3 regions of the Blastochloris tepida genome follow, and region 3 is predicted to be linked to each of the others. Evidence: predicted binding sites of a transcription regulator. Region 3 holds the regulator's gene; each other region holds the start of a gene.
The links. Region 3 encodes LexA, which represses DNA repair genes until DNA is damaged. Its sites were predicted from a motif close to TGTTCNNNNTGTGTTCNG; they were not measured.

Region 1 (3,278 bases), 1.6 Mb from region 3:
AGCCGGGCAGGAACACGGTGTCGAACTCCAGCCCCTTGGCGGAATGCAGCGTCATGATCGAGACGGCCTCGGCGCCGTCGGCGCGGTCGCTCTCCATCACCAGCGACACGTGCTCCAGGAACGCCGGCAGCCCGGCGTAATCCTGCATCGAGCGCACCAACTCCTTCAGATTCTCCAGCCGGCCCGCGGCCTCGGGCGAGCGGTCCTGCTGCCACATGCCGGTGTAGCCCGACTCGTCGAGGATGATCTCGGCCAGCTCGGTGTGCGGCTTGGCGTCGAGCTCGCCGCGCCAGCGCGCGAAGCTCTGCAACAGTTCGCGCAGCGCCAGGCGCTGCTTGGGCTTGAAGCCGTCGGTGTCGATGAGGTCCTGGGCGGCGGCGATCAGCGGAATCTCGGCGGCGCGGGCATGGTCGTGGAGCAGCTTGAGCGCGGCGTCGCCCAGGCCGCGCTTGGGCACGTTGACGATGCGCTCGAACGCCAGATCGTCGGCCGGCTGCACCACGCAGCGGAAATAGGCGAGCGCGTCGCGAATTTCGGCGCGCTCATAGAAGCGCGGGCCGCCGATGACGCGATAGGGCAGGCCGAGCGTGACGAACCGATCCTCGAACTCGCGCATCTGGAACGAGGCGCGCACCAGAATGGCGATCTCGTCGAGCGTCAGGCCAGTGCGCTGCAGCGCCTCGATCTCCTCGCCGACCGCGCGCGCCTCCTCCTCCGAATCCCAGGTGGAGGTGACGGTTGGCTTCTCGCCCGGCGCGTCGTCGGTGAACAGCGTCTTGCCGAGCCGGCCCTCATTGTGGGCGATGAGGTGGGAGGCCGCCGCCAGGATGTGGCCGGTCGAGCGGTAGTTTCGCTCGAGGCGGATCACCGCGGCGCCGGGAAAGTCGTGCTCGAAGCGCAGGATGTTGTCGACCTCGGCGCCGCGCCAGCCATAGATCGACTGGTCGTCGTCGCCGACGCAGCAGATGTTCTTGGCCTCGAGCGCCAGCAGGCGCAGCCACAGATACTGCGCCACGTTGGTGTCCTGGTACTCGTCGACCAGCATGTAGCGGAAGCGCCGCTGATAGTCGGCGAGTACGTCGGGGTGGGCGCGGAACAGCCGGATCGGCTCCAGCAGCAGGTCGCCGAAATCGGTGGCGTTCAGCGTCTTCAGCCGCTGCTGGAACATGGCGTAGAGCGCGGCGCCGCGGCCGTTCGCGAACACCGCGCCTTCGCCGGCCGGCACCTGCTCGGGGGCGAGCCCGCGGTTCTTCCAGCCGTCGATCATCCCGGCCAGGGCGCGGGCCGGCCAGCGCTTCTCGTCGATGTTCTCGGCCGCCAGGATCTGCTTGATCAGCCGGATCTGGTCGTCGGTGTCGAGAATGGTGAAATTGGGCTTCAGCCCCACCAGCTCGGCGTGGCGGCGCAGGATGCGGGTGCCGATGGCGTGGAAGGTGCCGAGCCAGGGCATGCCCTCCACCGCCTCGCCGACCATGGCGGAGATGCGCTCCTTCATCTCGCGCGCCGCCTTGTTGGTGAAAGTCACGGCCAGGATCTGCGAGGGGTAGGCGCGGCCGGTGGCCAAGATGTGGGCGATGCGGGTGGTGAGAACCCGCGTCTTGCCGGTGCCGGCGCCGGCCAGCACCAGCACCGGGCCGTCGAGCGTCTCCACCGCGCCGCGCTGCTCGGGGTTGAGGCCGTCGAGATAGCTCGGCGCACGCTGCGTCAGCGCCGCGGCGCGGGCGGCGAGCCCGCCCGGCCGTGGGGCGGGCGGGGCGGCGCTAGGCGACGGGTCGCGATGGTCGGTCAATCCGGTCTCCCGGCCGCGACAGGCGGCCTGATTCTGTTTTCGGGAACAAAATGGCACCGGCAGGGCGCAATGGCGAGGGCCGGGGGTATGTTGGGGGTATAGAGCGGCGCCCACCCGGGCGGCGAGGCAGAGTTTGATTTGGCCGCGGTTTCATCGCAGAACCACGTTGAACGGATTCCGGGTGATTGGCCCGGCTCTTTCTTCCCCTCTCCCCTTGCGGGAGAGGGTGCCGAGCGATTGAAGATCGCGAGGCGGGTGAGGGGTTCATTCTCCAGAACACGCCGTATGTACCCCTCACCCGGCTCGACCTCGCCTTGCTCGGCCTCGCCACCCTCTCCCACAAGGGGAGAGGGAAGAGGCGGCTTCCGGCCGAAGGCCGCTTCGAGCCGATCAGCCGGGGTTCGCTTCACAGGTTTGCGGAAAACGCTCCGGTTTCCGGTTGGTCGCGTTTTCTGTCGCAAAACCGCTTCACACTTTTGCGGAAAACGCTCCCCATGCGCGAAGGTCTCCAGCCCGTCAGCCCCTCCACCCTTGCCCGGCTTCTCACCAGCGAGGCGGATGCCCGCCGCGTCGCCGACCTGATCGGCGAGAGCTTCGATCCGGCCGAGACCGCGGTTGCGGCGTTCGAATTGCCCGATGAGTCCGGCTGGAGCGTCGAGGCCTATTTCGCCGATCCGCCGGATGAGGCGGCGGTGCGTGACCTCGTGGCGCTGGCGGCCGGCGCGGAGGCCGCGGCTGCCCTCGTCTTCGAGGCGCTCACGCCCAAGGACTGGGTGGCCGCCTCGCTCGACGGGCTGAAGCCGGTGCAGGCGGGGCGCGTGGTGGTGCACGGCGCGCACGACCGCCACCGCGTGCCGGCCAATGCGCTGGGCATCGAGATCGAGGCGGCGCTGGCCTTCGGCACCGGCCACCACGGCACCACGCGTGGCTGCCTGATCGGCTTCGATCAGTGGAACAAGGCGCGGCGCGCCGGCGGGGCCACTCTGCGGGCGCTCGATGTCGGCACCGGCACCGGCGTGCTGGCGCTGGCGGCGGCGCGGGCGGCGCGGCTGCCGGTGGTCGCCACCGACATCGATCGCGATGCCGTGGTCACCGCCCGCGCCAATGTCCGCTTCAACAAGGCGGCCGATCGGGTGCGGGTGCTGCAGGCCGGCACGCTGACGCGCGCCGGCGTGGTGGATGCCGGCCCCTATGATCTGGTGTTCGCCAATATCCTGATGCGGCCCTTGATCGGGCTCGCGCCGCAGATCCGCCGGCTCTTGGCGCCCGGCGCGCGGGTCATCCTGTCGGGGCTTCTGCCCGGCCATGCCCGCGCGGTGGTCGCGGCCTATCGCGGCCAGGGCCTGCGACTGATCCGCCGCCGCACGCTGGAGGGCTGGGTGAGCCTCGACATGGAGCTGCCGCGGTCATCGTGAGGGGCTGTCGTCCCGGACGGCGCGTCGCGCCGAGCCGGGATCGTTGTGGCGTTCGTCTTTGTTCTGCGGACGAT
Region 2 (3,278 bases), 470 kb from region 3:
GGTGTCCGGCACCACCAGATTGGGGTCGATGGTCTGCTCGGTGCCGATGCCGCCGCAGGTCGGGCAGGCGCCGAACGGATTGTTGAACGAGAACAGCCGCGGCTCGACCTCGGGAATGGTGAAGCCGGAGACCGGGCAGGCGAATTTTTCGGAGAACAGGATGCGGGCGGGCTCTTCTCCCTCCCCTGCAAGGGGAGGGTCGGATCGCCGCAGGCGATCCGGGGTGGGGTCGACCCCCTCCCGCCGCGCGTCGCGCGTCGACCTCCCCCTGTCCGGGGGGGGTGAAGAGGCCGGCGCATCGGCGAACTCGATAATCGCCAGCCCGTCGGCGAGCTTGAGCGCGGTCTCCAGCGAGTCGGCGAGCCGCGTCGCAATGTCGGGGCGCACCACCAGCCGGTCCACCACCACCTCGATGGTGTGCTTCAGCTTCTTGTCGAGCGCCGGGGCCTCGGAGATCTCGTAGAACGCGCCGTCGATCTTGACGCGCTGGAAGCCCTTCTTCTGGAACTCGGCGAGCTCCTTGCGGTACTCGCCCTTGCGGCCGCGCACCACGGGCGCCAGCAGATAGAGCCTTGTGCCGGGGGTGAGCTCCAGCACGCGGTCGACCATCTGCGACACGGTCTGGCTCTCGATCGGAAGACCCGTCGCGGGCGAGTAGGGGGTGCCGACCCGCGCCCACAGCAGGCGCATGTAGTCGTAGATCTCGGTGACGGTGCCCACCGTCGAGCGCGGGTTCTTCGACGTCGTCTTCTGCTCGATGGAGATGGCCGGCGACAGGCCGTCGATCTGGTCGACGTCCGGCTTCTGCATCATGTCGAGGAACTGGCGGGCATAGGCCGACAGGCTCTCGACATAGCGGCGCTGGCCCTCGGCATAGATGGTGTCGAAGGCGAGCGACGACTTGCCCGAGCCGGACAGGCCGGTGAACACCACCAGCCGGTCGCGCGGGATGTCGAGATCGACGCCCTTCAGATTGTGCTCGCGCGCGCCGCGGATCGAGATGGTGCGGGCGGGGTCGATGGTGGCGCGATCATTTCTGGAGCGTTCATTCTCGGAGCGGTCGCGTCTGGAGCGGGGCGAGGTCATGCGGGGGTCTCGGCACGCGGCCGAGGGGGCCCGGCGGCGGTTCGACAAGAACAAAACGAGGCCATAACCTAGGGCGCCGCGCTCGAAAACGCCAGTGCCGCGATGCACGGCCGCCCGGCGCAATCGCGGTGACCGGACGAGCGGGAGCGCAAGGCGATTGTGAGGGGAGCCGGTTTGCGCTAAGAACGTAACCGGAACATTGTCGCTTGTGGACATGGCCCGGGCAGGGGGCGCGCCAGCGCGCCGGCTGGGCTAGGGTGGCGGCGACAACCATGACAAGACGGAAAGGCGGGCAGCCATGGCGGGCAGCGTCAACAAGGTGATCCTGGTCGGCAATCTCGGGCGCGATCCGGAAGTGCAGCGCTTCTCGAACGGCGGGCAGGCGGTGAAATTCAGCGTCGCCACCTCCGAGCGCTGGCCGGACAAGGCCACCGGCGAGAAGAAGGAAAAGACCGAGTGGCACAACATCGTCATCTATAACGAGAATCTCGGTCGGGTCGCCGAGCAGTATCTGCGCAAGGGATCGAAGGTCTATATCGAGGGGCAGCTCCAGACCCGCGAATACACCGACAAGGACGGCCAGCAGCGGCGGATCACCGAGGTGGTGCTGCAGCGCTTCCGCGGCGAACTGACGCTGCTCGACGGGCGGAGCGGCGGCGGCGCCGAGATCGACGATGCCGGCGGCGATTTCGGCCAGCGCAGCCCGCTGCCGGCGCGCGGCGGCGCCCGTCCGCCGGCCTCCGGCGGCGGCAAGTATTCCAGCGACCTCGACGACGAGATCCCGTTCTGAGGCCGGCCGGCGTGTGGGGATGATACGGTTTCCGGCTGATCAGGCCTTCGAGCCGTGTTTCGATCGCCGAAAATCCCGTTGTCGGGAGTTTCTTGCGGAATTTTCTTGCGGAACGGGGTTTTCGGCGAGACCGTTTCCGGTATCCCGAAGGGATCAGCCGGAAACTGTATCAGGCATCCCGGAGGGATCGGCCGGAAACCGTATGACCCCGTCCGGAGGCGGCCGCAGCCCGCGGATCTGCCCCGCGCGGCGCGGGCGGCGGTGCCTTGGTGCGGCCATATGCTTGCGAGAATGTGAAGCCTGTCGACCCCGTCGGGGCACACCGACGTCTTGGAGAGCGACCGGTTTCGAGCTACGAAATGGTGCGGTGCGGAATCTGGTGTCCGGGCCGGGGCGTTCTGGGGACGTCGTTCTCCGGGGCCGTCGTTTCGCAGGCCGGGTGTCGAAGGTTCCAGTTTCGGACCGGAATGTTCGGCGCCGGCGTTTTTCCGGGGTCACGCAGGGTTTTCCCCGGAAGCCGCGTGGGTTCACCGGCCTGGGAGCGTGATGCGCCGGGGCGTTGCAGATCTGGAACTCTGGCAAGTCTGGAACTCTGGCAAGTCTGGAACTCTGGCAAGTCCGGAGTTCTGGCGTATCGGGAATTCCGAGCGAGTCGGGAATTCTGGTTCGCAAGGCCATCGATTTCGTGAAAATTCGCGATCCAGGCGAACGGTTGGCCTTCGCCGCCGTTGGTTAGAGGGATCGCTTTCGGAGGGGCTGGCCGTTTGACGGCACAATCGGATGTGACAATCGGCGCCGCCGGCCGGATCGGCACGCATGGTGCCGCGGTCGATGGCGGCCGAACCCGCGCCAGGCGCGACGTGCCGCTGGCATGGCTGCTGGCGTTCCTGATCCTGGCCTCGGTGGCGCCGCTGGTGCTGATCGGCGCCTACACCATCATGCGCTGGGCGGATGTCGAGCACACGGCCGAGATCGGCCGCGTGTCCGAGGTTGCACACACGCTGGCGCAGGCGGTGGACCGCGATCTGCGCAGCCACAGCGAGACCGCCGAGGTGCTGGCCGCCTCGCGGGCGCTGGTGAAGGCGAATTTCCAGGCATTCGACGAGCAGGCCCGCGCCGTGTCGGCGCGCGGCGGCCATGTGGTGCTGGTCGACCGCTCGCTGCGGCCGCTGGTCGATACCCGCGACGAGCCCGCCCGGCCGGCGGAGATTCGCGCCAGACCGGTCGAGCAGGTGTTCGCCTCCGGGCGGATGAAGGTGGGCAATGCCGGGCCGATGGCCGGCGAGCCCGACCGTTTCGCGATCTATGTGCCGGTCAGCGTCGAGCGCGAGGTGCGCAGCGTGCTGATGCTGATGCCGCCGCCGGCCGCCATCCAGGCCGTTCTGCAGCAGACCTACCGGCC
Region 3 (3,278 bases):
CGGCGGGTTATGGAGATCCGGAAGGTCAAGATGACCGCCCTCGCGGAGAGAGTCGGCATCCCATACCGCTCACTCCAGAATTATCTCTATAAGAAAAGTCCCCTTCCTCTAGATGTATTTATGAAGATATGCTCTTCTCTGGACATAACACCGGAGTGGGTTTTTTCTGGGCGATTTCATGTAGACACCCATGCACTTCGGGACGCGCTCCGAGAGGTTTTCGGTGACCTTCTCGAAGGCTTCTGGTTCGATGACAATGTGGAGCTAAAGTTTAATCCCTTACACAAGGCATCGGACATGGCTGAGGGGCCACGAACAGTCGGAACGCTCGCCGTTTTGCTCGCCGGGGCTTATGACGTCGCGCGCGAGGCGAGAGCGCTGCGGCCGGAGGATGATGACACCTGAACCGCTTTGGCGGGTTGGCCAATAGGTTGGCCAATCGTCTCGTTCGGAGCCGTCATGCGCCCCACTGTTGGCCAATAGTTCCGCAATATCGCGCGTATTTTCAATGCCCTAGCCTGAATTCATCGCTATCTGTCGGCACATTTCCGCCACAATTGATGGTTGGCGATTGGGAGCCCATCAATCCATTTAATTTCAATGCGTTAAGGCCTGTTCAGCGACAAATAGCGATGTTGGCCGGCGCCAAATAGCGGCGGCGCCTCCACCGCTACCGGTTCCAGGCGCCTTCTTCAGACGGATTTAACACCTTGCGGAACACACAATGAACGTATAGTGTCCGTTCATGATTTGTTTCTAGCCCGCGAAGCCCGATCCAAGGACGCGCCATGCTGACCCGCAAACAGTACGAACTGCTCAAATTCATTCACGAGCGGCTCACGGAAAGCGGGGTGCCGCCGTCCTTCGACGAGATGAAGGATGCGCTCGACCTCAAGTCGAAATCGGGCATCCACCGGCTTATCACCGCGCTGGAGGAGCGCGGCTTCATCCGCCGCCTGCCCAACCGGGCGCGCGCGCTGGAGGTCGTTCGCCTGCCGGACGCGGTCGGACAGGCGGCCATGCCGCGGCGCGGCTTCGCTCCGGGCGTGATCGAGGGCGGGCTCGGCAAGGTGCGCCCGGCCTCGGAGGACACCAGCGGCCGCACGGTGCCGATCCCGGTCATGGGCCGAATCGCCGCCGGCACGCCGATCTCGGCCATCCAGAACCGCAGCCACGTCATCAACATGCCGCCGGACATGCTGCCGGCCGGCGACCATTACGCGCTCGAAGTGCGCGGCGATTCGATGATCGACGCCGGCATCCTCGAAGGCGATCTGGTGGTGATCAAGAAGTCGGACACCGCAGACAATGGCGACATTGTCGTCGCCTTGATCGACGATGAGGAGGCAACGCTGAAGCGGCTGCGCCGCAAGGGCGCCTCGATCGCGCTGGAGGCCGCCAACCCCGCCTATGAGACGCGGATCTTCGGGCCGGACCGGGTGCGCATCCAGGGGCGGCTGGTCGGGCTGTTCCGGCGTTACTGAGCCGGCTAGATGTGGGCTTTCAGGAGGTTGTCCATTCGGCCCTGGCCGGGAACGCTGATGTCGCCAGACGTCAGTGATTCGCGGAGGACCGAATGGACACTCACAAGAATGCTCGCCTGACCCCGAAAGGTCGAGAGGTGATGGTGGGCGCCGTGGTGGATGGCGGACTGACCAATGCCGAGGCCGCGCGTCGCTACAACACCACGCCGAAGACGGTCGCCAAATGGGTCGGGCGCTTCCGCGCCGAGGGTGTCGATGGTTTGCGCGACCGCTCCTCCAGGCCGCTTTCATCGCCAGGCCAAACAGCGCCCGCCACGTGCGCTGCGGTCGAGGCGTTGCGCCGCCAGCGCTGCACCGGCAAGCAGATCGCGGCCGAGCTCGGCCTCTCGCCGGCCACCGTCAGCCGTATCCTGCGGCGGCGCGGCTTGAACAAGCTCAGCGCCCTGGAGCCGGCCGAACCGGTCCGGCGCTACGAACGCCAGCATCCCGGCGAGATCATTCACATCGACATCAAAAAGCTCGGCCGGTTCAACACGGTGGGCCACCGCATCACCGGCGATCGCAGCGGGCAAAGCAACAGCCGCGGGGTCGGCTGGGAGTGCCTGCATCTCGCCATCGACGATCATTCGCGGGTCGCCTACTCGGAAATCCTGCCCGACGAAAAGCGCCCGTCCTGTCTGCGCTTTCTGTTCAATGCACTGCGCTTCTTCAGGGCCCATGGCGTCAAGGTTCAGCGCGTGATGACCGACAACGGCGCCAGCTTCCGCTCCTTCCGCTATGCCAGGGCGCTGCGCCTACTCGAGATCAAGCACCTGCGCACCAAGCCGTATACGCCCAAGACCAACGGCAAGGCCGAGCGCTTCGTCCAAACGAGCTTGCGCGAATGGGCCTACGCCAAAGCTTATCTGCACTCCGATCAGCGCGCCGCAGAGCTGCCGATCTGGCTGCATCGCTACAATTGGCACAGGCCCCATGGTAGCTTGCAAGCCAAGACACCCATCAGCCGCCTCGGTCTGACCGAGGACAACCTGTTGAGGCTCCACAGCTAGAGCATTCTCCGCAAAAGTGGGTACCGGTTTTGCGAAAAACCCGAAGGGCCGCGTCAGCGAAAATGCGATAATCAAAAAGTTTGGAGCGTCCGTTTGATCCAATCAGATCGGCGGTCGCTCTAACGGGTCTCGGCCGACCTGCTGCACGTTCGGTCAGTCGGCCGTCTCCTCGTCCGGCGGCGGCTCAGATGCAGTGTCGCGCTGCGACGGCTTTGCGGACGGTTCGGGCGCGGCCTGCACCATCCAGGGCCGGGTGCGGGTGGCGTCGCGGGCCGGCTCGATCCGCCAGCCGTCGCCCGCGCGGGTGATGGCGAGGGCGCCGTTCGCGGCGCGTCGGGCGGGGTCGATCCGCATCGCGGCGCACGGCATCGGCGTGGCGTGGCGCGTCACCACCAGCGCCGCCTTCGCGCAGTCCTCCTCCAGCGCCGCGAGGGTCTTCGGCACGGCAATGGCGGTGCCGTCCGCGAGCTGTGCGACGCCCCCCTCCTTGTCGCAGGCGAAGCCGGCGGCGAGTTTGGGATCGGCCGGCAGCCGGTGGTCGCCATCGGCGGCAAGCCAGGTGCGGACGGCGAAACGGTCGGCCGACGCACCGAGGATCGACAGCCGGCCGTCCGCGCCGCGCACCGCCACCAGCCGGCCGGTGGCGTCGACCAGCACGTCCGGGCGGTCGGGCGACCCCACGGCCAGAAGCAACGCCAGGGCTGCCGCCGGCAGCGCAGCAAGCCGCAGCGGGCTGACCAGCAGC

Region 1: a site for LexA is predicted at 1,831-1,848, ahead of BLTE_RS00330 (ATP-dependent helicase). Genes of this name have one in related genera too.
Region 2: a site for LexA is predicted at 1,268-1,285, ahead of uvrA (excinuclease ABC subunit UvrA). Genes of this name have one in related genera too.

The regions. Positions count from the first base shown of each region.
Region 1 is NZ_AP018907.1:80,574-83,851, forward strand. Features, by position in the region: gene BLTE_RS00330 (ATP-dependent helicase) at 1-1,789, opposite strand, end outside; gene BLTE_RS00335 (50S ribosomal protein L11 methyltransferase) at 2,284-3,204, shown strand.
Region 2 is NZ_AP018907.1:1,249,397-1,252,674, forward strand. Features, by position in the region: gene uvrA (excinuclease ABC subunit UvrA) at 1-1,086, opposite strand, end outside; gene ssb (single-stranded DNA-binding protein) at 1,385-1,876, shown strand; gene BLTE_RS05830 (sensor histidine kinase) at 2,659-3,278, shown strand, end outside.
Region 3 is NZ_AP018907.1:1,719,347-1,722,624, forward strand. Features, by position in the region: gene BLTE_RS07935 (helix-turn-helix domain-containing protein) at 1-405, shown strand, start outside; gene lexA (transcriptional repressor LexA) at 789-1,484, shown strand; gene BLTE_RS07945 (IS481 family transposase) at 1,577-2,533, shown strand; gene BLTE_RS07950 (ComEC/Rec2 family competence protein) at 2,687-3,278, opposite strand, start outside.